2 regions of the Arthrobacter sp. N1 genome follow, and region 2 is predicted to be linked to the other one. Evidence: riboswitches for the same ligand, from Rfam matches in the RefSeq annotation. Region 2 holds a riboswitch; the other holds the start of a gene.
What was found. A riboswitch is a leader RNA that binds a small molecule or an ion and turns the genes downstream of it on or off. The one in region 2 is predicted to bind cyclic di-AMP.
Positions count from the first base shown of each region.

Region 1: it holds a riboswitch for cyclic di-AMP, as region 2 does, so the genes downstream of both, NVV32_RS09450 (NlpC/P60 family protein) here and NVV32_RS02445 (NlpC/P60 family protein) in region 2, are expected to answer to the same signal.

Region 1 covers NZ_CP102608.1:2,066,350-2,077,953, reverse strand. Annotated here, with positions in the region: gene NVV32_RS09515 (sulfate/molybdate ABC transporter ATP-binding protein) at 1-622, shown strand, start outside; gene rsmD (16S rRNA (guanine(966)-N(2))-methyltransferase RsmD) at 619-1,191, shown strand; gene NVV32_RS09505 (YcnI family protein) at 1,305-2,057, opposite strand; gene NVV32_RS09500 (hypothetical protein) at 2,181-2,786, opposite strand; gene NVV32_RS09495 (hypothetical protein) at 3,128-3,475, opposite strand; gene NVV32_RS09490 (spermidine synthase) at 3,621-4,475, opposite strand; gene NVV32_RS09485 (aminotransferase class I/II-fold pyridoxal phosphate-dependent enzyme) at 4,472-5,716, opposite strand; gene coaD (pantetheine-phosphate adenylyltransferase) at 5,784-6,257, shown strand; gene NVV32_RS09475 (YdcF family protein) at 6,281-6,820, opposite strand; gene NVV32_RS09470 (YceD family protein) at 6,993-7,559, shown strand; gene rpmF (50S ribosomal protein L32) at 7,562-7,765, shown strand; gene rnc (ribonuclease III) at 7,844-8,665, shown strand; gene mutM (bifunctional DNA-formamidopyrimidine glycosylase/DNA-(apurinic or apyrimidinic site) lyase) at 8,666-9,628, shown strand; cyclic di-AMP (ydaO/yuaA leader) riboswitch at 9,766-9,942, shown strand; gene NVV32_RS09450 (NlpC/P60 family protein) at 9,945-10,799, shown strand; gene NVV32_RS09445 (NAD-dependent epimerase/dehydratase family protein) at 11,118-11,604, opposite strand, start outside.
Region 2 covers NZ_CP102608.1:504,922-516,525, reverse strand. Annotated here, with positions in the region: gene NVV32_RS02450 (NlpC/P60 family protein) at 1-196, opposite strand, end outside; gene NVV32_RS02445 (NlpC/P60 family protein) at 220-1,086, opposite strand; cyclic di-AMP (ydaO/yuaA leader) riboswitch at 1,092-1,260, opposite strand; gene NVV32_RS02440 (metal-dependent transcriptional regulator) at 1,604-2,302, opposite strand; gene serC (phosphoserine transaminase) at 2,552-3,676, shown strand; gene NVV32_RS02430 (MFS transporter) at 3,789-5,066, opposite strand; gene NVV32_RS02425 (DUF3027 domain-containing protein) at 5,101-5,793, opposite strand; gene NVV32_RS02420 (cold-shock protein) at 5,803-6,186, opposite strand; gene NVV32_RS02415 (hypothetical protein) at 6,359-6,658, shown strand; gene NVV32_RS02410 (helicase-associated domain-containing protein) at 6,757-9,171, shown strand; gene NVV32_RS02405 (DNA repair helicase XPB) at 9,164-10,819, shown strand; gene NVV32_RS02400 (response regulator transcription factor) at 10,879-11,589, shown strand.

The DNA of each region.
Region 1 (11,604 bases), 1.6 Mb from region 2:
CCGCACACTGCTCCGTGAGGTGCTGCAGGGGCGCTCCGCCGTGATCGTGACGCACGACGCGCTCGATGCCTTCCTGCTCGCCGATCGCGTGCTGATCCTGGACGGCGGCCGTGTCGTCGAGGCCGGGCGGACCATGGAGGTCCTGACGCGGCCCGTGACAGCGTTCGGTGCGCGGCTGGCCGGACTGAATCTCCTCCTCGGCCGGCGGACGGAGACGGGGTTCACGGGCGCCAACGGTCTGGTGGTGCCGTGGGAGGGTCCGGGACGCGCGGGCGAGGAGTTCGCACTCGCGATCCGTCCCGCCGCGGTCTCGGTCGCGCGACCCGGTGGTCCTCCCGCCGGGACGGATCACGGGACGGATCACGGGGCCGCCTCGGGAACGAGCCGCGTCACGGCCATGGTCGACGACATCGAGCATCGCGGTGAGGCGATCCGGGTCCATGCCGCCGGGATGGCCGCTGACCTGGCTCCTGCAGACGCCGTCGCGATGGGTATCCTCCCCGGCTGCGCCGTGGAGGTGTCGCTCCGCCATCAGGACGCCGTCGTCTACGGCCTTCCCGCTGCGCCGGACGCCGGGAGGGGACCGGCCGGACGGGCGACGGGCGATAGAGTCGGAGGATGACGCGCATCATCGCCGGAGCCGCGGGCGGTTCGACCCTTGCCAGCGTGGAGGGGAACGGCACCCGGCCCACCACGGACCGCGTGAAGGAGGCGCTCTTCTCCCGGCTGGAGTCCTACGGCGTCCTGCACGGCGCGCACGTCCTCGATCTGTACGCCGGATCGGGCTCGCTCGGGGTCGAGAGCGCCAGCCGTGGGGCCGCGACCGTGGACCTGGTCGAATCGGCCGATCGCGCGGCGCTGGTGGCGCAGAAGAACGCCGATCTGGTGAACCGCGTCCTCGGCTGGACCGCCGTCCGGGTGCACAGGTCGAAGGTGGAGACGTACCTCGATCGGGTGGCGCCGGAACTGACCTGGGACCTCGTCCTGATGGATCCGCCCTACACGGTGGACGCCGACGGGGTGATCGCCGTGCTCGCGGCCCTCGCGTCACGCCTCGCGGAGGGAGCCGTGGTCGTCGTCGAGCGTTCGGCCCGATCACCGGAGCCGTCCTGGCCGGGCGGGCTGGAGCGCTTCTCGGAGAAGAAGTACGGCGAGACCCGCCTCTGGTTCCTGGAGCCGGCGGCGTCCTGACCCGTCACCCACGGGTCGGGCAGGGGCACGGCCTCCGGTCGTGGCGGGGGCGTTCGGGCTCCCGAGGGCGCGGTACCGGTTCGCACGCCGGTACCGCGCCGGTATCGGGGGTGTCAGGCGCGGCGGCGCGTACGGACGAGAGCGGTGGCGCCGGCGGCGAGGCCGAGCAGTCCGGCGACGAGGCCGATCCAGCCGACGGCGGAGACCGAGCCGGTGTCCGTGCTGGCTGCGGCGGGCTCGGCGTCGATCGCCTCGGGGGTCTCGGCCGCAGCACCGTGTGCGCCGTGCCCGTCCTCGCCCTCGACCGCCGCGGTGGTCAGGAACGAGGGCGCCGGCTTCTCGGGCTCCTCCGCGCCCTCGACGACCTCGTCGTCCCACTCCACCACATCGCCGTCCGTGTAGGACTGCGTGGCAGGCAGCATGACCGTGGTGCCGGCCTCGGGGAGCCGGCCCACGGAGATCGAGAAGGTCTGGTACTCCTGCTGCGAGATCTCGGCGCCCGGTTCCGCCGTCCACACGACCGAGAGGGGGGCCTCTGTCAGCGTCGCGCCGTCGGCGGTGGTGACGGGCTCGGGCAGCGCCCCGGTGACGACTTCCGCCGTCCATCCCTCCACGGGCTTGACCCGTACGGACGTGAACGGCTGCTCGGTGGGCAGCTGGACCTCGAGCTTGTTCGTCGCAGCTGTCTCTGACTCGTTGGGGACGCTGAAGGTGAGCTGCGAGTAGCCGTCCTCGGTGGTCGATGCGGGCGCGACGCTGACGTGCGCGCTCGCCGCGCCGAGGCCCAGCGCCATGAGGCCGGCCGTGGTGAGCGCGACGGCGGAGGTCGAGAGGGTGCGGCGATTCCGCAGGGATGTGTTCGACATGGTGGAGCCTTCCAGAGGTGCGCCCGATCCACCGCGAAGGGCGGTCTGATCTCGGGCAGCGGGTGATGGGGGATGACGGGTCGGTGACCGCCCGCAAGCCCCTGTCCCTGTGGAGGACGCGGCTCAGGCGGTCGAGGCGGCGGGCGACGGCGGCCCGCGCAGCGGGGGGACTGCGCCGTACACGGTGGACGGAGCGACGGGCGTCGGCACGAGGACGACGGCGGAGCGGTGCGGGGTCGCGGGCAGGGGGATGACACCGGCGCCGGTGAGAAGAGGTCGGAGCCAGGCTCGGAGCAGGGTGGCGGCGTGATCGCTCGTCGCCACGGCCGCCGCGAGGACGATCGTCGCGACAGCGTGCAGGAGCAGCATCAGGGCGCCTCCGGTAGCTCCCGCCATCCCGTCCTGCGTGACCGGCGAACAGGCCAGCTCGAAGGCGGCGTGGTGGCCCGGCATCGCCGAGGAGCTCTGGCAGACAGCGGGCACTGCGGTCAGGGAGAACAGGCTGTGCAGCAGGGCCTGCCCCGCACCCATCGCGAGGAGGGCGGACCGGAAGGAGACGGTGCGCCGCGCGAGCGCCATCATCGGCAGGAGCAGGAGCACGCCGAGCAGCAGGATGACTCCGGGCGCCGGCACATGACCGGCGGCGAGCACATGCGACGCGGAGGAGACCGAGAGGATCAGGGAGACCAGCACCAGCGACCGGACATACGGAAGGGCAGGTGCAGTCATGACTGTTCCTCCCCCTCTCGTTCCCGTGCGTCGGCCGCGGCTTCGACCGTCGGGTGACGATCTCCTTCAGCGTACAGCCGTCGACCACCCCGATGATCTGCACATGATTCGGTCAGCTGTGCGCCACGGATGGGCGTTCGCAGCTCGCACCGCTCCCGGAGCGGGCGTCAGCGGTGGCACCTCACCTCGTGCCAGCGCACGGACGACAGGACGCGCCACCCCGGGGCTGACGCCGTGACGATCAGTCACGCGATGCCGTTCACCGAGGCCGTCCGTGGAAGGTCACGAGCATCCCCGGGCCGGCCGTGAGGGAGGCGCGGCGTGCCGGCCCCGGTGGCCGTTCACACCGCGGACCGGTGGACGCCGCCCGGGCGGGCCCGGAGCGAGGGGCACTCCGGGAGGTCGTCGGGCACGACGAGCGAGCAGGTGCCGGTCCGCTCCGTGAGCAGGGGATGCGCGGTGGGGCCGACGATGCCGAGGTTCCGCAGGGTGTCCACCCCCTCACGATCGATGTGCGTGGCGCCCGTCAGGTCGATGACGACGTTCGGCTCCTGCAGGATGCGGAAGCTGCGGTCGACGATCGGTACGAGCGCGCGGCAGCTGCCCCGCGTGAGGCAGCCGCGGACGTCGATACGCGCCCATCGGAAGTCGATGTCCAGCTTGATGGTGATGCTCAGCGTGTGCCGCATGGCTCCGGTCTCCCCAGGGTGGGACGGTCCCTCGCGCCCGGCTGCTCAAGCTCTTTCAGGCTAGTGACGGAAAGGGTGTCGCTGCCGGACCGGATCTTCCTTGACAGGAGGGCGACCGCCCGGGACCGCAGGCGCTGATCGAGGGCTACCGCGCGGGACGCGGCTCCCCGGCGTCGAACGCCTCCCTCGCCGGTCCGACCAGGACCGCGGCGGGGTGCGGGCCGGCCGCGAGCAGCGCGGCGGTCCATGACGCGGGCCAGGGAGCGGGACGGGCTGCCACGACGACGTTGCCCGCCGAGCTGCCGTCCACCATCCCGGCCTCGGTGAGGACCGCCGTCGATTCCGCGAGGGAGGACAGCTGCCGGCTCTGCGCCCGGGCGAAGGCGAGCGGCGGATCGTCGCCCACGTTGACGAGCACCACGCCGTCCGGTGCACAGACGCGCAGGAGGTGGGCCGCGAAGTCCGGCGAGGTGAGGTGGGCCGGGGCGTCCGATCCGGCGAAGATGTCCAGGACGACGGCGTCGAAGGATCCGTCGGCCTCCTCCAGCACGACATCGGCGGCGTCGCCGATCACGATGTCGCAGCCGGTACCGTCCGCGAGCGGCATCTCCGCGAGGACGAAGTCGATCAGCTCGGCATCGAGGTCGACGGCGACCTGCGCGGACCCGGGTCGCGTCGCGTGGACGTAGCGGACCAGGGTGAGTGCCCCCGCGCCGAGGTGGAGCACCCTCAAGGGTGCGCCGGGTGCTCCGAGCAGGTCGATCACGTGGGCGATGCGCTGGAGGTACTCGTAGAAGACACGGCCCGGGTGCGCGACGTCGACGTGGGACTGCTGGGCGCCACCGATGCTGAGGATCAGTGCGCCGTCGATGTAGGCGTCCTCGTCGATCTCCGCGTACGCACCCGCGACGGGGAGCCAGCGGGTCGGCACGTCGAATTCGTCGTCGCCGTCGGCGGCCTTCGGGCCGTCGTGGCCGGCCGTGGCATCCGGGACGTTCATACGCGGTCCCGGAGGGTGGCCAGGCGCCGGGCGCCCTCCTCGATCACGTCGAAGCGCTTGCAGAAGGCGAAGCGGAGGAGCGACCTCGTCCGGGCGGCGCCGTCCTCGTGGCAGAACATCGCCACCGGTATGGCGGCCACGCCGATGAGCGAGGGCAACCTGCGGGCGAGGGCCGTCGCGTCGTCGATACCGAGGGGGGACGCGTCGACCGTCGTGAAGAACGTCCCCTCGGGCTCGAACACCTCGAATCCCGCGGCGCGGAGTCCCTCGCCCAGGAGGTCGCGCTTCCGCCGGAGGGTGGCCGCCACGGAGTCGAAGAACTCGTCGGGCAGGCCGAGGCCCAAAGCCACCGCACTCTGGAAGGGAGTGCCGGAGGTATAGGTGAGGAACGTCTTGACGGTGCGCACCTGAGCCACGAGTTCCGCCGGCCCGCTGAGCCACCCGACCTTCCATCCCGTCACGGAGAAGGTCTTGCCTGCCGAAGAGATGGTCAGGGTGCGCGACGCCGCTCCGGGGAGCGTGGCGATCGGGATGTGCTCGGGGCCGAAGCGGAGGTGCTCGTACACCTCGTCGGTGACGATGATGGCACCGTGCCGCTCCGCCAGCCGGACGATCGTCTCCAGTGCCTCCCGCCGGAAGACGCTTCCGGTGGGATTGTGCGGGTTGTTGACGACGACGATCCTCGTGCGGTCCGTGAAGGCCGCCGCGAGCGAGGCGGCATCCGGCTGGAAGTCCGGCGCCAGCAGGGGAGCTGTCGTATGGGTGGCTCCGGAGAGGCCGATCACGGCGCCGTAGGAATCGTAGAAGGGCTCGAAGGTCAGCACCTCGTCGCCCGGCCCGGCGAAGGCGAGAATGGCCGCGGCGATGGATTCCGTGGCGCCGGTGCTCACGATCACCTCGGTCCGGGGATCGACGGTGAGCCCGTAGAAGCGCTCCTGATGGGCGGCGATGGCGTCACGCAGCACGGCGATGCCCTGTCCGGGAGCGTACTGGTTGGCCCCGTCGGCGATGGCCGACCTCGCGGCGTCGAGGATCTCCCGCGGCCCGTCCTCGTCGGGGAAGCCCTGCCCGAGGTTGATCGCCGCGTGCTTCTGCGCGAGGGCGGTGACCTCCTCGAAGATGGTGATCCCGAGCTCTCCGTCCCCGCCGAGCAGGTTCGCGCCGGCAGCGGTTCTCGCCCACGGGGCGGCCGGGCGGGTGGTGGGGAGGTGCGGAGAGGTTCGCTCGGCATCGGTGCTCATGCCACCAGTATCCCGGTGACGGCGGCCGAGGGGTGGACCCGGGAGCGGGACTCGGTACCGTGGAGGCATGAGCCGCGCCGTCTGCCCCGGATCCTTCGACCCCCTCCACAACGGACACATCGAGGTCATCGGGCGTGCAGCGAGCCTGTTCGACGAGGTGCTCGTCGCGGTGTCGACCAATTACGCCAAGAACTACCGCTTCTCCGGCGAGGAGCGCATCGCGTTCTGCGTCGACAGCCTCGCGCACCTGCCGAACATCCGCGTGGTCCCCATGGGCGCCGGCCTCCTGGCGGACTTCTGCCGCGAGAACGGAGCGACGGCGCTCGTGAAGGGCCTTCGCTCGAGCCTCGACTTCGACTACGAGCTGCCTATGGCGACGATGAACCGGCACCTGGCCGATGTCGAGACCGTCTTCCTGCCGACGGGCACCGACTTCGCCCACGTCTCTTCCACCCTGCTGAAGGAGGTGGCCGCACTGGGGGGCGACATCCGTCCGTTCGTGCCCGACGCCGTCCTCCGACGCCTCGTCGACCGGGTCTGAGGGCCGTTCGCCGGCGCGGTCTGTCAGACCCGGTTGGCGCAGACCGGACGGAGGACGGACGTAGCGAGTGCGATGCTCTCCTCGGTGAATCTCGCGATCCACTGCCCTGGACCGAGATCAGGGTGCGATGCAGCCATGGTGACCGTGGCTTTCGAACACTGGGAGATGTTGAGGTGTGAGCGCGTCACATGGTACGTCGAGGTGACGACGATGATGTCGTCCCAGCCGCGATCCCGGGACATGTCGCTGATGGATCGTGCTTCGCCGCGGGTGGTCAGCGGATCCGGGCGGAAACACGTGGTCCTCCGGGTCTCCGCTCCACACAGGGCGTCCGCCTGCGTGTTGCCCGGCAGGCCCGTCGACGACAGCACGAGGAGGGGTGCGGCGCCCGTGTCGACGAGATCCTGTCCCACCGCGAGGCGCTCGTCCGAAGCACCCGCCAGCACGAACACCGCATCTGCGCGACCCGTCTCGGCGAGAGGCGGGTTGTAGAAGAGCTCGTAGGCTGTGAGGAGCCACAGGACGAGCAGCACCGTGCTGAAGTGCAGAGTCCGGCGGAGCACCCGCGGGAGGCCATCCGGTGTCCCAGCAGGATGCGGAGGGATGGAAGGGCTGGTCACCCTCCGAGGGTAGACGTACGGCCGCGTTTTGGGCCTGCCGGTCCCATCGGGCTAGGATGGTACGTCGGTCATATGTTCTACAGGAGTCACCATTAGCAGCGATCTCAGTTCGCCCCTGACATTCAGTGTCAAGGATCTCGGACGCAGTCCGGGGAGCATGCGGACCATCGAAGAACATGTTCCGGCACCCAAGGATTTCGGCGTGGCGCTGATCGGCGTGCAGGAGGGCTCCGACATGGAGCTGGACCTGCGGTTCGAATCGGTCCACGAGGGAATCCTGGTGTCGGGAACGGCAAACGTCGAGGTGACCGGCGAGTGCGGCCGTTGCCTGGAGCCATTGCGGTTCGACCGCGACGTGGACCTCCAGGAACTCTTCTTCTACAGCGACTCTGCGTCGCTGTCGGTGGAAGAGGACGAAGAACAGCACCGGGTGGAGAGCGATTCCGTCGATCTGGAGCCCGTGCTGAGGGATGCGGTGGTCACTTCGCTGCCATTCCAGCCGGTGTGCCGGGAGGATTGTCAGGGCCTGTGTTCCGAGTGCGGAGCACGGCTGAACGACGATCCGGACCACCACCACGAAGTACTGGATCCCCGCTGGTCAGCCCTCGCAGGGCTGGCGGGCACTGCCGCCGAGAACGATGCGGCACCCAAGTCAGAGTCAGACGAGAAGGAAGAGAGTTAGCCGTGGCTGTCCCGAAACGGAAGATGTCCCGCGCGAATACCCGTGCACGCCGGTCCCAGTGGAAGGCAACCGCCCCCAGGCTGGTCAAGACCCTCGAGAACGGTCGCGTCACCTACAGCCTCGCCCACCAGGCCAAGGTTGTCACCGACTCGGCCGGCACCCCGCTGTTCCTCGAGTACAAGGGCCGCAAGGTAGCCGACGTCTGACATCGGTGCACCTTCCGCTGCCGTGCTCCGCGCAGCGGCGGAAAACGCCGGTCCGACGCGTGATCAGCTGATGCGGTCGTGAAGAATACAGAAGAACTCTCGAAGCGTCTCGGTGTCACTATCGACACCGAGACGCTTCGTCTTGCCCTGACGCACAGGTCCTACGCGTACGAGAAGGGCGGCATCCCCACCAACGAGCGCCTCGAGTTCCTCGGTGACTCGGTGCTCGGCCTCTCGGTGACGGACGCGCTGTACAGGGACAACCCGGATCTGTCCGAGGGTGAACTGGCGAAGCGACGGTCCGCCGTGGTCAGCACCAGGGCGCTCGCCGGCGTCGCCAGGGCACTGGACCTCGGCAGCTACGTGCTGCTCGGCCAGGGGGAGAAGCTGACCAACGGGCGGGACAAGGCCTCCATCCTCGCCGACACCATGGAGGCCGTGATCGGCGCCGCGTACCTGAGCCACGGCATCGAGACCGCCCGCGCCATGGTCATGCGCCTCATCGGTCCCCTCCTGCGGGACTCCGCCGTGCTCGGTGAGGGGACGGACTGGAAGACCCGGATCCAGGAGACGGCAGCGGGCAGGCGGCTCGGCGCCATCGACTACCAGGTCGACGGGACGGGTCCCGACCATGCGCGCACCTTCACCGCGCGTCTCGTCATCGGCGGGGTGGAGTACGGCGCGGGTGGTGGGCACTCGAAGAAGGAGGCCGAGCAGGCGGCTGCGGCTGCTTCGTGGAAGCTCCTCGCCGACGTTCAGGACGTGCCTGCGACCGTCACGGGAGCCGGCGACGTCGACGTGCGTCCTGCAGGTGTCGTGACCGGTCGCTCCGGCGGCGCGCGGAGGCACACCGACCACGCGGGGCTCCCCGAGCGCTCAGACTCCGACGACGGAGCATGAGTGCCTGAACTCCCCGAGGTGGAGGTGGTCCGGCGGGGACTGTCCCGCTGGGTCACCGGGCGGGCGGTCGAGAAGGTCGACGTCCTCGATCCACGATCCCTGCGTCGTCATGTCAACGGGGTCGAGGATTTCGTCGGCGACGTCACCGGCGCGCGCATCACCGATGTGGTGCGGCGCGGGAAGTTCCTCTGGATGGTCCTCGAGGATCCGGCGGCGGATGACGCCGCCCCGCCGCTGGCGCTGATGGCTCACCTCGGCATGAGCGGGCAGCTGCTCATCGAGGACGCAGCGGCGCCCCCGGAGAAGCACCTGAAGGTTCGCCTGGCCCTGTCGCGGGCGACGGGGGAGGACGGCTCCGCCCTGCCCACGGATCTGCGTTTCGTCGACCAGCGGATCTTCGGCGGGATGTTCGTCACGGGCTTCGAGCCGACACCGGACGGTCACCCCGGTGGGCTGGGGGGAAGCGACACCGCGCTCGTGCCCCACCAGGCCGCGCACATCGCCCGCGACCCCCTCGATCCGGCATTCTCCTTCGAGGAGTTCCACCAGCGCCTGCGCCGCCGTCGCACGGGGTTGAAGCGTGCCCTGCTCGACCAGGGACTCGTCTCGGGGATCGGGAACATCTACGCCGACGAGGCGCTGTGGGCTGCGCGCCTCCACTACGCGCGGCCCACGGAGACGATGCGCCGACCCGACACTCGGCGCATCGTGGACGCCGCCACCGAGGTGATGACCCGTGCCCTTGCCGCTGGGGGGACGAGCTTCGACTCCCTCTACGTCAACGTCAACGGTGCATCGGGCTACTTCGCCCGCGATCTCGAGGCCTACGGGCGTTCAGGCCGGCCGTGCCGCAGGTGTGCTGCAGAGGGACGGACCACGTTGATCCGGCGGGAGCATTTCATGAACAGGTCCTCCTTCTTCTGCCCCGTCTGCCAGCCCCGGCCGCGGAACGCGAGACCCTGAGCAGCGCCGGGACAGCGGCATCCGGCCGTCCGTGATCCAAACGTGACAAGTCGGGGATCACCGCGTACCGTTGAACCCGCGCCCGCTCCACCACGGAGGGGCGCCCCTCCTCTCTCTGCCTAACCCTGTCGATGAGGACGGACCGTTCGCTACACACATCGACAGGGGCGGGGGAACCGATAGCGGACCCACTCACGGGTCCTAGGGGTCAAGACGCGCGTGCACCAGCTCTGGGGCGGTGGTGCACGAACACCACGTCCGGATGTCCCATCCGAACCCGACAGCTAACTTCGTAGGCATTGGGAAAGGCATCAGCATGTCCAAGAAGAGCCATATCGCACGCCACCGGGCAGTCCCCACGCGTGTCAACCCCCTCGTCACCGCCTCACGGGCCGTCTCCGCGAGCGCCTCGATCGCCGGCAAGCCCGCCGCCGTCGTCGTCGCGGCCTCCGGCCTCATGCTCGGCGCGGCACTGCCCGCCAGCGCTTCCGGCGAGATCAGCGTCCAGTCGGTTCCCGTCCAGCAGGTCGTGGCCACCCCCGCCGCAGCCGGTACCTACACCGTCCAGTCCGGTGACACCCTCGGCAGCATCGCCGCGGCCCACGGCGTCAGCCTGGACACCCTGTTCTCGGCGAACGGCCTGGGCTACGCCTCGGTCATCTACCCGGGCCAGTCCATCGCACTCGGCGGATCCGCCGCTCCCCAGCAGCAGTACTCGGTGCAGTCCGCCTCGATCGTCGCCGCTCCCGCAGCAGCGCCCGTCGCCGCTCCCGTAGCCGCGCCCGTCGCCGCCCCTGTCGATGACGCGCCGACCTACAGCCTCCAGTCCTCGTCGATCGGCGCCACCGGCATCGTCGGAACGGCCATGCAGGGAGAGGGATCGGGCTACGTCTACGGCGGCACGGCCTTCGGTGGCTGGGACTGCTCGGGCTTCGTCCAGTGGGTCTACGCGCAGAACGGCATCAACCTCCCGCGCACCACGTGGTCCCAGTTCGCCGCCCTGCGCCCCACCGGCAACCCCCAGCCGGGTGACCTGGTGAGCCAGAACGGTGGGAGCCACGTCGGTATCTATCTCGGCAACGGCCAGATGATCAGCGCACTGAACCCGTCGCAGGGCACGCAGGTGCACCCCGTGTCCGTCATGTCGGTGGACGGCTACTACACCCGCTGATCGATCGGTCGGCCCACCCGGTCCGCGGTCACGCTGCGAGCCGAAGGAGTGGGGTCGAGCTCCAGCAGTGACGCCTGACGAAGGGCGGGATGCACAGCATCCCGCCCTTCGTCGTACCCCCGTTCCGACGCCGGCCGGCACCATGTCCGAGCGGTCGGGAGCGCCGTGCACGTCGAGCACGGGGCAGGCTCCGCAGGCTCCGGCCGCGGACGACGGCGCGTGCTCGGCGTGATGGAGGTCGGTCCGGCTGCCGGACGACCGGGCGGGTGGGACAGGAGTGCGCGAAGCCAGCGGGGGCAGGCGGTCTGCAGGCCGGTGTCAGGTCGAGTAGTGGCGGGCGAGCCGCTCGAACCCCTCGTCGATGCCGACCGCCGGACGCCAGTCGAGGACCGCCCTGGTGTGCCGCTGGTCGAACCAGTGCGCGGTCGAGAGCTGCTCCGCCAGGAAGCGCGTCATGGGTGGCTCCCCGGACCGCTCGAGGGCGGTCCAGAAGCGCTCGATCACGGCTCCCGCTCCCCGGGCGAGCGATCCGGGCACACTCCGGGTCGGTGGGGTCACGCCTCCCGCGCGGCAGATACCGGCCAGGAGCTCGGCGATGGGCCGGGGTTCGCCGTTCGTGACCACGAGTGACAGTCCCGCGGCGCGGTCCATCCGGACCAGGCACGCCACGATCGCAGCCGCCGCGTTGTCCACGTAGGTCGTGTCGATGAGGGCGGTGCCGGCGTCGAGCAGCGGGAGGCGGCCGGCGCGTGCCCGCTCCATCACGCGCTCCACGAGCTGCGTGTCCCCGGGACCCCAGACGATG
Region 2 (11,604 bases):
CCTCACGCTGCGGCTGCAGGTCGGCGGCGTTGGCCGCGACACCGCTGGTGAGGACGAGGCCTGAGGCCGCGACGATGACGGCGGCCTGGCGGCCGATGCCGCCGGCGTTGGTGGTGACTGCTGCGGCGAGGGCGGAGAAGCCGGCAGTGGTCTGCGCTTCTGAGCGGTGGCGGGCGATCGTGGTGCGTGAAGTCATAAGGGATTCTCCGTGTGTGGTGATCAGCGGACGCGGACGAAGCTTGCGCCGGGAAGGTCTGACAGGTTGTGGATGTCGGTGTTCATGCCGTTGAGGCCACCGCTGATGACCTGGCCGTTGCCGACGTAGATCGCGACATGGCCGCCGGTGATGACGAGATCGCCCGCGGCGGGCGTGCCGACGACGTCACCGAACTGGAAGAACTGGCCCGGGGCCAGGTCTCCGACGGACTTGCCGACGGAGCGCAGGGCGGTCTCGACCATGGCGGTGCAGTCCTGCGCGACGCCGATCTGACCGTAGGCGGAGGCCACGAGTCCGGCGGCGACACCGGATGCCGGAGCGGGCTGCTCCACGGGGGCTGCGGGCGCCGGAGCGGCAGGAGCAGGTGCGGCGGCTGCAGGCGCTGCGGCGACCGGGGCGCTGGGCGCGGCGACCGGCGCGGCGACGGCGGCCACGGGTGCTGCTGCGACCGTAACCTCCACAGCGGGAACGACCGGTGCTGGTGCCTCGACGGCGGCGACGGGTGCGGGGGCCGCGACGACGGGATCGGGGGCTTCCTCGACGACGGGGGCTTCCTCGATGGGCTCGGGGGCGGGGGTGACCTCGACGGCGACCCGCTCGAACGTGACCTTCGCCGTGGCCGGGACCGTGACCTCGGCGGAGACGACGCGGCTGATGGTCAGGGCTGCGGAGGACTGGACCTCACGGTCCGCGATGGTGACGCCGTGGGCCGGCAGGCCGGCCGTGAGGACCAGGCCCGAGGCGGCGACGATGACGGCTGCCTGGCGGCCGACGGAACCGGCGTTGGATGTGACTGCTGTCGACAGGGTGGTCAGCGGGCTGACCGTCTTGGGCGCGCGGTGGCGGCCCAGCGAAGAGCTGGTGGACACGGTGGATTGCCTCTCCCAACGCCTGCGAGGTGAGCTGTCGGATTCGGATGGGAGTCACCCGGCCGCTGCGTGAGCAAGCGACTTAACCCCAAGGATTTCTGTGCAGAAACCCGAAATTGGTTCCCCCGCCTCTGCCATGCGATGGTGCGGACGGACCTCCGGCAATGGCAGAGCTAGGCGATTTGCAGGAGGGTGCCGGATCTAGAGCGAATTTGGCACGAGATGAAGGCTACAACAGAAAGCACCCTATGTCACGTTCCGGTCACGGAACGGTATGTTCTTGGTGACGGCGACCATCCGAGGCCCGCCCGGGCGCGAAGAAACCGCCGTGCCGGCGCCGTGACGGTCCGGGGCCAAGCACCGTCAGGGACCCGCGGTGGAGCCGTCAGGGACCCGCGGTGGAGCCGTCAGGGACCCGCGGTGGAGCCGTCAGGGACCGGTGGTGGAGCCGTCAGGGACCGGTGGTGGAGCCGTCAGGGACCGGTGGTGGAGCCGTCAGGGACCGGTGGTGGAGCCGTCAGGCGGCGACGGACACGAAGACGTGCGACGCGACCTCGGGGGGCAGCTCGAGGGCTCCCTCGACGCCCGGGACACGCACGGAGACGTACCCGCCCACGGACTCCAGCGCGAGGTCCGCACCGGGGCGCAATCCGCCCTCGTCCAGCTGGGTGAGGAGTTCGGGATCGACCTGGATGGGCTCGGCGAGACGGACGAGCGTCACCCGCTTGTCGGGTGAGTAGGTACCCATGGCCGAGAGCAGGGTGACGACGCCGTCCGTGAACAGCTCCGACCGGATGCCGCCGATGGCCTCGAGACCGGGGATCGGATTGCCGTAGGGCGACTCCGAGGGCTGGCCGAGCAGTTCGTACAGCCGCCGCTCGACACGCTCGCTCATGACATGCTCCCAGCGGCAGGCCTCGTCATGGACGTACGCCCAGTCGAGGCCGATCACGTCGCTGAGCAGGCGCTCGGCCAGGCGGTGCTTCCGCATCACGCCGGTGGCCCGGTGCCGCCCGAGTTCGGTGAGTTCGAGGTGGCGGTCACCGGAGACGACCACGAGGCCGTCTCGCTCCATCCGCCCGATGGTCTGGGAGACGGTCGGACCGGAGTGGCGCAGCCGTTCGGCGATCCTCGCACGGAGCGCCACGATGTTCTCCTCCTCGAGCTCGAGAATGGTCCGCAGATACATCTCGGTGGTGTCGATGAGGTCCGTCATGCGGGTCAGCTCCTTGGTGCGGTGCGGGTGCGCGGCTGGAATGCCTCACGCGGGTGGGGCACCGCGGCCGCCACAGCCGGTTCCGCCCCATGCCTCCCAAGGTTAACCCATGCGACCGCTCCGGGGATTCCCGCCGAGGGGGTCGCCGGCGGGCGCGGAGGGGCCCCGGGCATCCGTTCACAAATGGAGGGCAACCCGCTGCTGGGGCAGAATGAGGGCGATACCCCCGCCGATCAGCTGGAGCACCCCATGAGCGAAGCGCCCCGCATCCCCGACCACCTCCTGCCCGCCGACGGCCGCTTCGGTGCCGGTCCGTCGAAGGTGCGGAGCGGCCAGATCGATGCGCTCGTCGCCGCCGGACCAACGCTCCTCGGCACCTCGCACCGCCAGGCGCCGGTGCGCGACCTGGTCGGGCGTGTGCGCGAAGGACTGTCCTCCTTCTTCGGCGCCCCGGACGGCTACGAGGTGGTCCTCGGCGTCGGCGGTTCGACGGCGTTCTGGGACGTGGCGACGTTCGGCCTGGTCGACGCGAGGGCGCAGCACCTCTCCTTCGGGGAATTCGGGTCGAAGTTCGCCTCGGCCACCACCCGGGCACCGTTCCTGCAGGAATCGAGTGTCATCACGTCCGCGCCGGGCAGCCGTCCCGATCCCGTGGCCGAGGCCGGCGTGGACACCTACGCGTGGCCGCAGAACGAGACCTCCACGGGCGTGGCCGCACCCGTCCGCCGGGTGGCGGGAGCGGACGACGGCGCACTCGTGGTCGTCGACGCCACGTCCGCGGCCGGGGGGCTCGACGTCGACGTCTCGCAGGCGGACGTCTACTACTTCGCCCCGCAGAAGAACTTCGCCTCGGACGGCGGACTCTGGCTCGGGCTCTTCTCCCCCGCCGCCCTGGAGCGCGCCGCACGCATCGCGGCGGGCGACCGCTGGGTCCCGGACTTCCTGAACCTGCAGACGGCCATCGACAACTCGCGGCTGAACCAGACGTACAACACGCCGTCCCTCTCGACCCTCGTGACGCTCGACGCCCAGGTGGCGTGGCTGAACGGCCAGGGCGGCCTGCCCTTCGCTGCGGCCCGCACCGCGGACTCAGCCGGCCGGCTCTACGCCTGGGCGGAGGCCTCCCCGATCGCCGAGCCCTATGTCGCCCGGGCCGAGGACCGCTCGAACGTCATCGTGACCGTGGACTTCGACGACGCGGTCGATGCGTCGAGGATCGCAGCGATCCTCCGCGCCAACGGCGTCGTCGACGTCGAGCCCTACCGGAAGCTGGGCCGGAACCAGCTGCGCATCGCCACCTTCGTCTCGATCGAGCCCGACGACGTCTCCGCGCTGATCGCGTGCATCGACCACGTCGTGGAGCACCTCCTCTAGACCGGCAGGACCGCCTCTCCAGCCGTCGTGGAGCACCTCCTCCGGACCGCCGGTGCCGCGCCTCCGGCAGCTGCCGGACGAAGCATGCAGGACACTGGCGGGAACTCTCCGCCTACGCCCCGGAGTCCGCAGCGCCCGCCTCGTGGTCGAGACGCAGGCGCCGGGGTGCCGAGCGGTCGTACCGCAACCGCACCTCGTGGTAGCGCCAGGCCCAGAAGATGCCCACCCCGGCGGCCAACAGGCCGGATGCAGCGGCCACGCCGAGGCTCCAGCGGGGCCCGAACATGTCGGACACCCAGCCGACCACGGGCGCCCCGAGCGGCGTGCCACCGAGGAAGATCGCGAAGTACAGGGCCATGACGCGCCCCCGCATGCCGGGGTCCGTGGTCGTCTGGACATAGGCGTTGGCACTGGTCATCAGGGTCAGCGCGAACAGTCCCACCGGCACCAGTGCCAGCCCGAAGAGCCAGAGGTTCGGGGCCAGGGCCGCCAGCACGCAGGCCAGGCCGAAGGCCGCAGAGGCCCCGAAGACGAACCTGAGCCGCGGCCGTTCCCGCCGGGCGGAGAGCAGGGCGCCGGCCACCGAACCGACGGCCATCACCGACGAGAGGACCCCGAACACACCGGCGTCCTGCCCGAATTCGGTCCTCGCCATCGCTGCGATGAACACGGCGAAATTGAGCCCGAAGGTGCCGACGATGAAGATCGCCAGCATCACGATCATCAGGTCCGGGCGGCGCCGCACATAACGGAAGCCCTCGCGGATCCGGCCCTTGCCGGGCGCCTGCCGCGGCTGGCTGTTGAGCTCGGAGGCGCGCATCACCAGGAGGACGTAGACCATCGCTCCGAACGTCAGGGCGTTGATCATGAAGACCCAGCCCGGTCCGACCCCCGCCGTGAGCAGCCCGGCGACGGCGGGGCCGATGAGGCGGGCGCCGTTGAAGGATGCGCTGTTGAGGGCGACGGCGTTCGGGAGGTAGTCGTCACGCACCAGGTCCGAGACGAACGCCTGCCGTGCGGGGGCGTCGAAGGCGGAGACGACGCCGAGCGCCAGCGCGAACGCGTACACGTGCCAGAGGACGGCGACGTCGAGGAGGACCATGAGGCCGAGCCCGATGCCGAGCAGCGCCATGGCGATCTGCGTGGTGGCGAGGAGCTTCCTGCGGTCGACGGTATCGGCGATCAGTCCGGCCCACGGCGCGATGACGAGCTGCGGCCCCAGCTGGAGGGCCATCACGATCCCGAGCGCCGAGGCGTTCTGCGGTGTGAGGATGTCGTAGACCAGCCAGTCCTGGGCGGTCCGCTGCATCCAGGTACCGATGTTGGAGATCAGCGCGCCGATGAACCAGAGCCTGTAGTTGTGGATGCCGAGCGAGCGGAAGGTGCTCATGCTCCTTCCTCCCCGCCCCGGCGACCCACGGCGGTCACTCGTCGTCGGGCTGTCCCGTGGAGGCGGCGGATCCGTCCTCCGTGGCCGAGGGTTCTCCGGCTGCGGTGTCGGTCGGTGCGGGTCCCACCCCGGAGACGACGTCGTCGTCCCCGCGCTGGGCCGACGGCGCAGGACCCGATGCACCAGGGGCCCCGCCCGCGGAATCCTCCGCTGCCCCGTCCGTACCGGCTACGCCCTCCAGCGGCGCCGCGTTGGGAGTTGCTCCCTCCGGCAGGCCGGCGTCATCCGTCGCGGAATCCTCCGGACGCACGCGCTCGGACCAGGGCAGCCACTCGGGCGCCAGGAGCGACGCCGCGGACGGCAGCAGGCCCACCTCGCACACGGTGACGTCCTTGCTCCTCGCCACGCGTGCCACACTCGCGTACCACTGCCACCCGCCGTATCCCGGCATGAACGCCTCGAAGCGGTGGGTGACGAGGCGCTCGCCCTCGATCACGGCGGACACGTGCCGGCCGATCTGGGACTCCGGGGCCACCTCGAGCACAGCCGCACGGGCACGCTCGACCGCGGCCTCGAGCACGGCGTCGGACTTCGGGATGCGACGAGATGCACGCGGCTTCTTCGGCGCCTCCACGGGCACCTGGAGGACGGCGTCGCCGTCGTCGGGCATCGTGGTGTCGCCGGCCGGGGCGTCGCCGCCGGCGGTGTCCGGGTTGGTCGTGGTCATGGTCGAAGCCTACGCGTCGAGGTCGTCGGCCACCGCTCGGAGAACCGCGGCCACCTTCGTCGCGTGGGCCTTCTCCGGGTAGCGCCCCTTGCGGAGTCCGTTGGACACGGCGTCGAGCAGCTTGATGAGGTCCTCGGTGATGACCGCCATGTCATCCGCGCTCTTGCGGGTCGCCTTCACGACGGACGGGGCCTGCTCCAGGATCCGAGCGGAGAGCGCCTGCAGTCCGCGGCGGCCGTCGGCGACGCCGAACTCGAGCTTGGTGCCGACCTTCACCTCGCTGACGCCGGCGGGCAGGGCCGAGGCGTGCAGGAATACTTCCTTGCCGTCATCCGTGGCCACGAAACCGAAGCCCTTGTCCACGTCGAACCACTTGACTTTGCCGATGGGCACGTCGTCTACCTCTTCTTAGCTGAACCGGGCGGCCAGCGCCTGCGGTGGTGGTCCCGGGTCCGTGCACCGCCTGGTGCCGGGGCGGGCTGCCGCCGCCGGGGAAGTCTGTGTCTCCTAGGATATAGCTTCTCCGGCAGCTCCCCGGCCGTGGTTCTTGTAGTCTTGGACGGCTATGATCCCTGATGAACCAGCCCAGGACGCCCCCGCGCGGCGGTCGGTCGGCGTCCCTGCCGAGCGCGACGGCGAGGTTCCCGGCGGACCCGCCGGTCGTGGACGACTGGTCCTCTCCGTGGCCGCCGTCGCCTGCGCCGTGATCGGCCTCATCGCGCTCGCGGCGATCCTCCTCACCGCCTTCCTCGGCGGGACGGTATGGCCCGGCTTCGTCCTGGCGTCCTACTTCTGCCTGCCCATCGCGTTCCTCCTCATGGCCACCCTCGTGGTGCTGTCCGCCCTGGCGCGGCGCCGGTCCTGACGCCGGCTCCGGCGCCGGTCCCCCTCACGGCGTCCTGCACGCAGCGGGCGTGCTGCCCGCGCCCAGCTCTGTCGGGGGCGCCGGGTAGCCTTGGAGGGATGTCCGCAATCCGAGCACTGGCCGATCAGCTGGCGCGCCGGAGCGATGACGACCTGCGCCGACTGCTCACACGCCGGCCCGACCTCATCCTTCCCGCGGTGCCCGACTTCGCCGCGCTCGCGGCACGGGCCTCCACGCGTGCCAGCCTGCAGCGTGCCCTCGACAACGTCGACCGGCCGGAGCTACAGGTCCTCGAGACCGTCACGGTCCTCAGCGAGGACGCCGGCGGAGGCGTCGACCGCGACGCCCTGGCCGCCGCGCTGCCCGGCTCCGACGGCGACGCGCTGGAGGCCATCCTGTCCGGGCTGGTGGAACGCGCCCTCCTGGCCGTGGCTCCCGAGGGCGGGCTGCTCCCGGTGGGCGCCCTGGCGGACGCCCTCGGCCCGTACCCGGCAGGGCTCGGACGCCCGTTCCGCACCCTCGCCCGTACCGTCCCCCGCTTCGGTCCGGCGCTCGTCGGCGCCGTGCCGTTGCTCGCACCCGACTCCCCGAGCGAGGACCTGACGTCGGCCGCCGCGGCACGGATCATCGACAGCATCACAGCGCAGCCCGCGGCCTGGCAGGATGTCCTCGCCGACGCACCGGAAGGAGCCTCCGCGCTGCTGGTCAGACTTCGGGATGCGCCGGTGGGTTCGACGGCGACCGACACCACCCCGAACGGCGGGGCCACGCCGGCCGTGCGGTGGCTGCTGGATCGCTGCCTCCTCGCGCCCCTGGATGCACTGCACGTCGAACTGCCGCGCGGGGTGGGGATCGCCCTGCGGGGCCACACCGTCTTCACCACTCTCGACGTCGCACCACCCCTCGAGGTCGAGCGCACCACCCGGCCGGCGCTCCGGGACAACGCCTCCTTCGGGGCCATCGCCGAGACGCTCCGGCTCATGACCGCGCTCCTCGGCTCGGTGGCAACCACCCCCGTCACCACCCTCCGGTCCGGTGGGGTCGGCGTCCGCGAACTGCGCCGGGTGCGGGACGCCCTGCGCGCGGGCGAAGCGGACGCCGCATGGCTGCTGGAACTCGCTGCCGCCGTCGGTCTCCTGACACTGGACCCGGACGACTCGAGATGGAAGGCGTCACGGCTCGACGCCTGGGAGGCGCTCGGACGGGACGAGCAGTGGCTCCTGCTGGTCGAGGGGTGGCTCGCCGTCGACCGCGCCCCGGCCCTCGTCGGATCCCGGCTGCCGGACGGCACGGGCATCAACACGCTCGCCGCCGAGGCGTCGCGGCCCGATGCGCCGATGGTGCGCCAGCGACTGCTGTCCGCGGCCACCGAGCTGTCGGTGGCCGGCGGCGCGGAACCGTCCGCCCCCCGGCTGCCCGTGCTCACGGACCAAGCCGTCATCGCCCTCGCGACCTGGCACCAGCCCCGCCTGCAGCGCCGGTTCACCCGCCTTCTTCCCGGCATGCTCGCCGAGGCGCAGTCGCTCGGCCTCACCGGCGACGGCGCACTCACGGACGCCGGTCGGCTCGTCGCGGAGGGCCGGCTCGAGGAGGCCGCCCGGGCCGTGCGCGAGGCCCTGCCCACCCCTGTCTCCCACGTGGTCCTGCAGGCCGACCTCACCGCGGTCGCGCCCGGCTACCTGGAGCCCGAGGTCGCGCGAGGGCTCCTGCGGATGTCCACCGCGGAGGGTCAGGGGCCGGCCACCACCTACCGCTTCTCCGCCGACTCCATCCGCGGAGCACTCGACGCCGGTGAGGACGCACCCTCCATCCTCGCCTTCCTCGCCCTGCACTCGGCCACCGAGATCCCGCAGGCGCTGACCTATCTCGTCGAGGACACCGCCTCCCGGTACGGGAGCCTCCGGGTCGGGCGTGCCGGCAGCTACGTGAGGACCGAGGACGACGCCGTCGCGGCCACCGTCCTTGCCGATCCCCGCGCCGCGGTGCTGGGGATCGTACAGATCGCCCCGACCGTGCTGGTCTCGGCCGCGTCACCGCAGGAACTGGTCGCACTCCTGCGTGATCTCGGCTTCTCCCCCGCCACCGATGCCACCGGTTCCGCGGCCACCACCGCCCCGCGGACCGATACCGACCGGGAGCCCGGCCAGTTCCGTATGCCCCCGGAGCAGCTGCGTTCGCGACTCAACCCCTGGTCGGTCGCCGAGGAGGAGATCTCCGCACAGCTGGCGACGCTCCGTTCGGCCCGGCCGGGAGCCGCGGACCACGCGGCGGCGTCGGACAGCGAGACACTGCTCGGCCTGGAGACGCTGCGGGCCGCCATCAGGTCCCGCAGCCGTATCCGGCTCGGCACGGCGGACAGCGAGGGGAATCACGTGCGCCAGATCCTCGTTCCCCTGTCCGTCTCGGGAGGCCGCCTGCGCGTGTTCGATCCCGAGAACCAGGTGGAGAAAGTCGTATCCGTACACCGCGTCATGGACGTGGAGATCCTCGAAGGGAGCCCATCCGATGGTTGACGGCCCGCTGATCGTCCAGAGTGACAAGACCATCCTGCTCGAGGTGGACCACGAGCAGGCCACCGAGGCGCGCCATGCGATCGCCGCCTTCGCGGAACTGGAGCGCGCGCCCGAGCACGTGCACAGCTACCGCCTCACCCCGCTCGGCCTGTGGAACGCCCGGGCGGCCGGACTCGATGCCGAACGCGTGCTCGACACCCTGCTGAAGTACTCGCGCTTCCCGGTCCCCCATGCCCTCCTCATCGACATCGAGGACACGATGTCGCGCTACGGCCGCCTGCGCCTCGAGAAGGACCCCCAGCACGGGCTGGTCCTGCGCACCACGGACTACCCCGTTCTCGAGGAGGTGCTGCACGCGAAGAAGATCCAGCCGCTGCTCGGTCCGCGCATCGACGGCGAGACCGTCGTCGTGCACTCCTCCCAGCGCGGCCAGCTGAAGCAGTTGCTGCTCAAGCTGGGCTGGCCGGCCGAGGACTTCGCGGGCTACGTCGACGGCACGCCGCACCCGATCGTCCTGGCCGAGGACGGCTGGACGCTCCGCCCCTACCAGAAGCTCGCGGTCGAGAACTTCTGGTCGGGCGGGTCGGGCGTCGTCGTCCTGCCGTGCGGTGCCGGCAAGACCCTCGTCGGCGCCGCCGCGATGGCCACGAGCCAGACCACCACCCTCATCCTGGTCACCAACACCGTCTCCGCGCGGCAGTGGAAGGACGAGCTGCTCAAGCGGACGTCCCTGACGGAAGAGGAGATCGGCGAGTACTCCGGCGCCGTCAAGGAGGTCCGACCCGTCACGATCGCCACCTACCAGGTGCTCACGACGAAGCGGGGCGGGCTGTACCCGCATCTCGAGCTCCTCGACGCCAACGACTGGGGGCTGATCGTGTACGACGAGGTCCACCTCCTGCCCGCACCGATCTTCAAGATGACTGCGGATCTGCAGGCCCGCCGCCGGCTGGGCCTCACCGCCACGCTCGTGCGCGAGGACGGCCGGGAGGGAGAGGTCTTCTCACTCATCGGGCCGAAGCGCTACGACGCGCCGTGGAAGGACATCGAGGCCCAGGGCTACATCGCACCCGCCGACTGCGTGGAGGTCCGGGTGGACCTGCCGCGCGACGAGCGCGTCGCCTACGCGATGGCGGAGGACGGCGACAAGTACAGACTGTGCGCGACGTCGGACACGAAGTCCGACGTCGTGGAGCGCCTCGTCGCCGCGCACGAGGGTGAGCAGCTGCTCGTGATCGGGCAGTACATCGACCAGCTGGACGACCTCGGCGCACGCCTCGACGCGCCCGTGATCAAGGGCGAGACCACCGTCAAGGAGCGGCAGCGGTTGTTCGACGCCTTCCGGTCCGGGGAGATTCATGTGCTCGTCGTGTCCAAGGTCGCGAACTTCTCCATCGACCTCCCCGAGGCGTCGGTCGCCATCCAGGTCTCGGGGTCCTTCGGCTCCCGGCAGGAGGAGGCCCAGCGGCTCGGGCGGCTCCTGCGGCCTAAGGCGGACGGGCGCGCGGCCCGGTTCTACACCGTCGTCGCCCGCGACACCCTCGACCAGGATTTCGCCGCGAAGCGCCAGCGTTTCCTGGCGGAGCAGGGCTATGCCTATCGCATCCTCGATGCGGCGTCGATCGGTGACACCAAGCCCAGTGAGTGAGCAGGTTGCTCGCAGGATGGGTCCAGACAACTCACAGGGAACCTGCGGATACTGTGTGCGTGAAGAAAACTGGCCCCGAAGCGAAACTGCTGGTCGTCGACGACGAACCGAACATCCGCGAACTCCTCTCGACCTCCCTGCGGTTCGCGGGTTTCGAGGTCGTCGCCGCCGGTAATGGCCGCGATGCCCTCGCCGCCGCCGAACTGCACAACCCGGACCTCGCCGTCCTCGACGTCATGCTGCCCGACATGGACGGCTTCACCGTCACGCGGCGCCTGCGCGCCGCCGGCCGGCACTTCCCCGTGGTCTTCCTGACCGCGCGCGACGACACCGAGGACAAGGTCACCGGGCTGACGGTCGGCGGTGACGACTACGTGACCAAGCCCTTCAGCCTGGACGAGGTCGTCGCCCGCATCCGCGCCGTCCTGCGCCGGACGCATCCCCTCGAGGACGACGACGCCGTGATCCGCGTCGACGATCTCGAACTCGACGACGACGCGCACGAGGTCAGGCGCGGAGGCGAAGTCATCGACCTCTCCCCCACCGAGTTCAAACTGCTGCGCTATCTCATGATGAACCCGAACCGTGTCCTGTCGAAGGCGCAGATCCTCGACCACGTCTGGGAGTACGACTTCAACGGCGACGCCTCGATCGTCGAGTCCTACATCTCGTACCTGCGCCGCAAGATCGACAGGAACCCGGACGCCGTCGCCCTGATCCAGACCAAGCGCGGCGTGGGCTACCTGCTCCGCAACGCCGACAAGCGGTAGCGCTGCCCCTTGGGT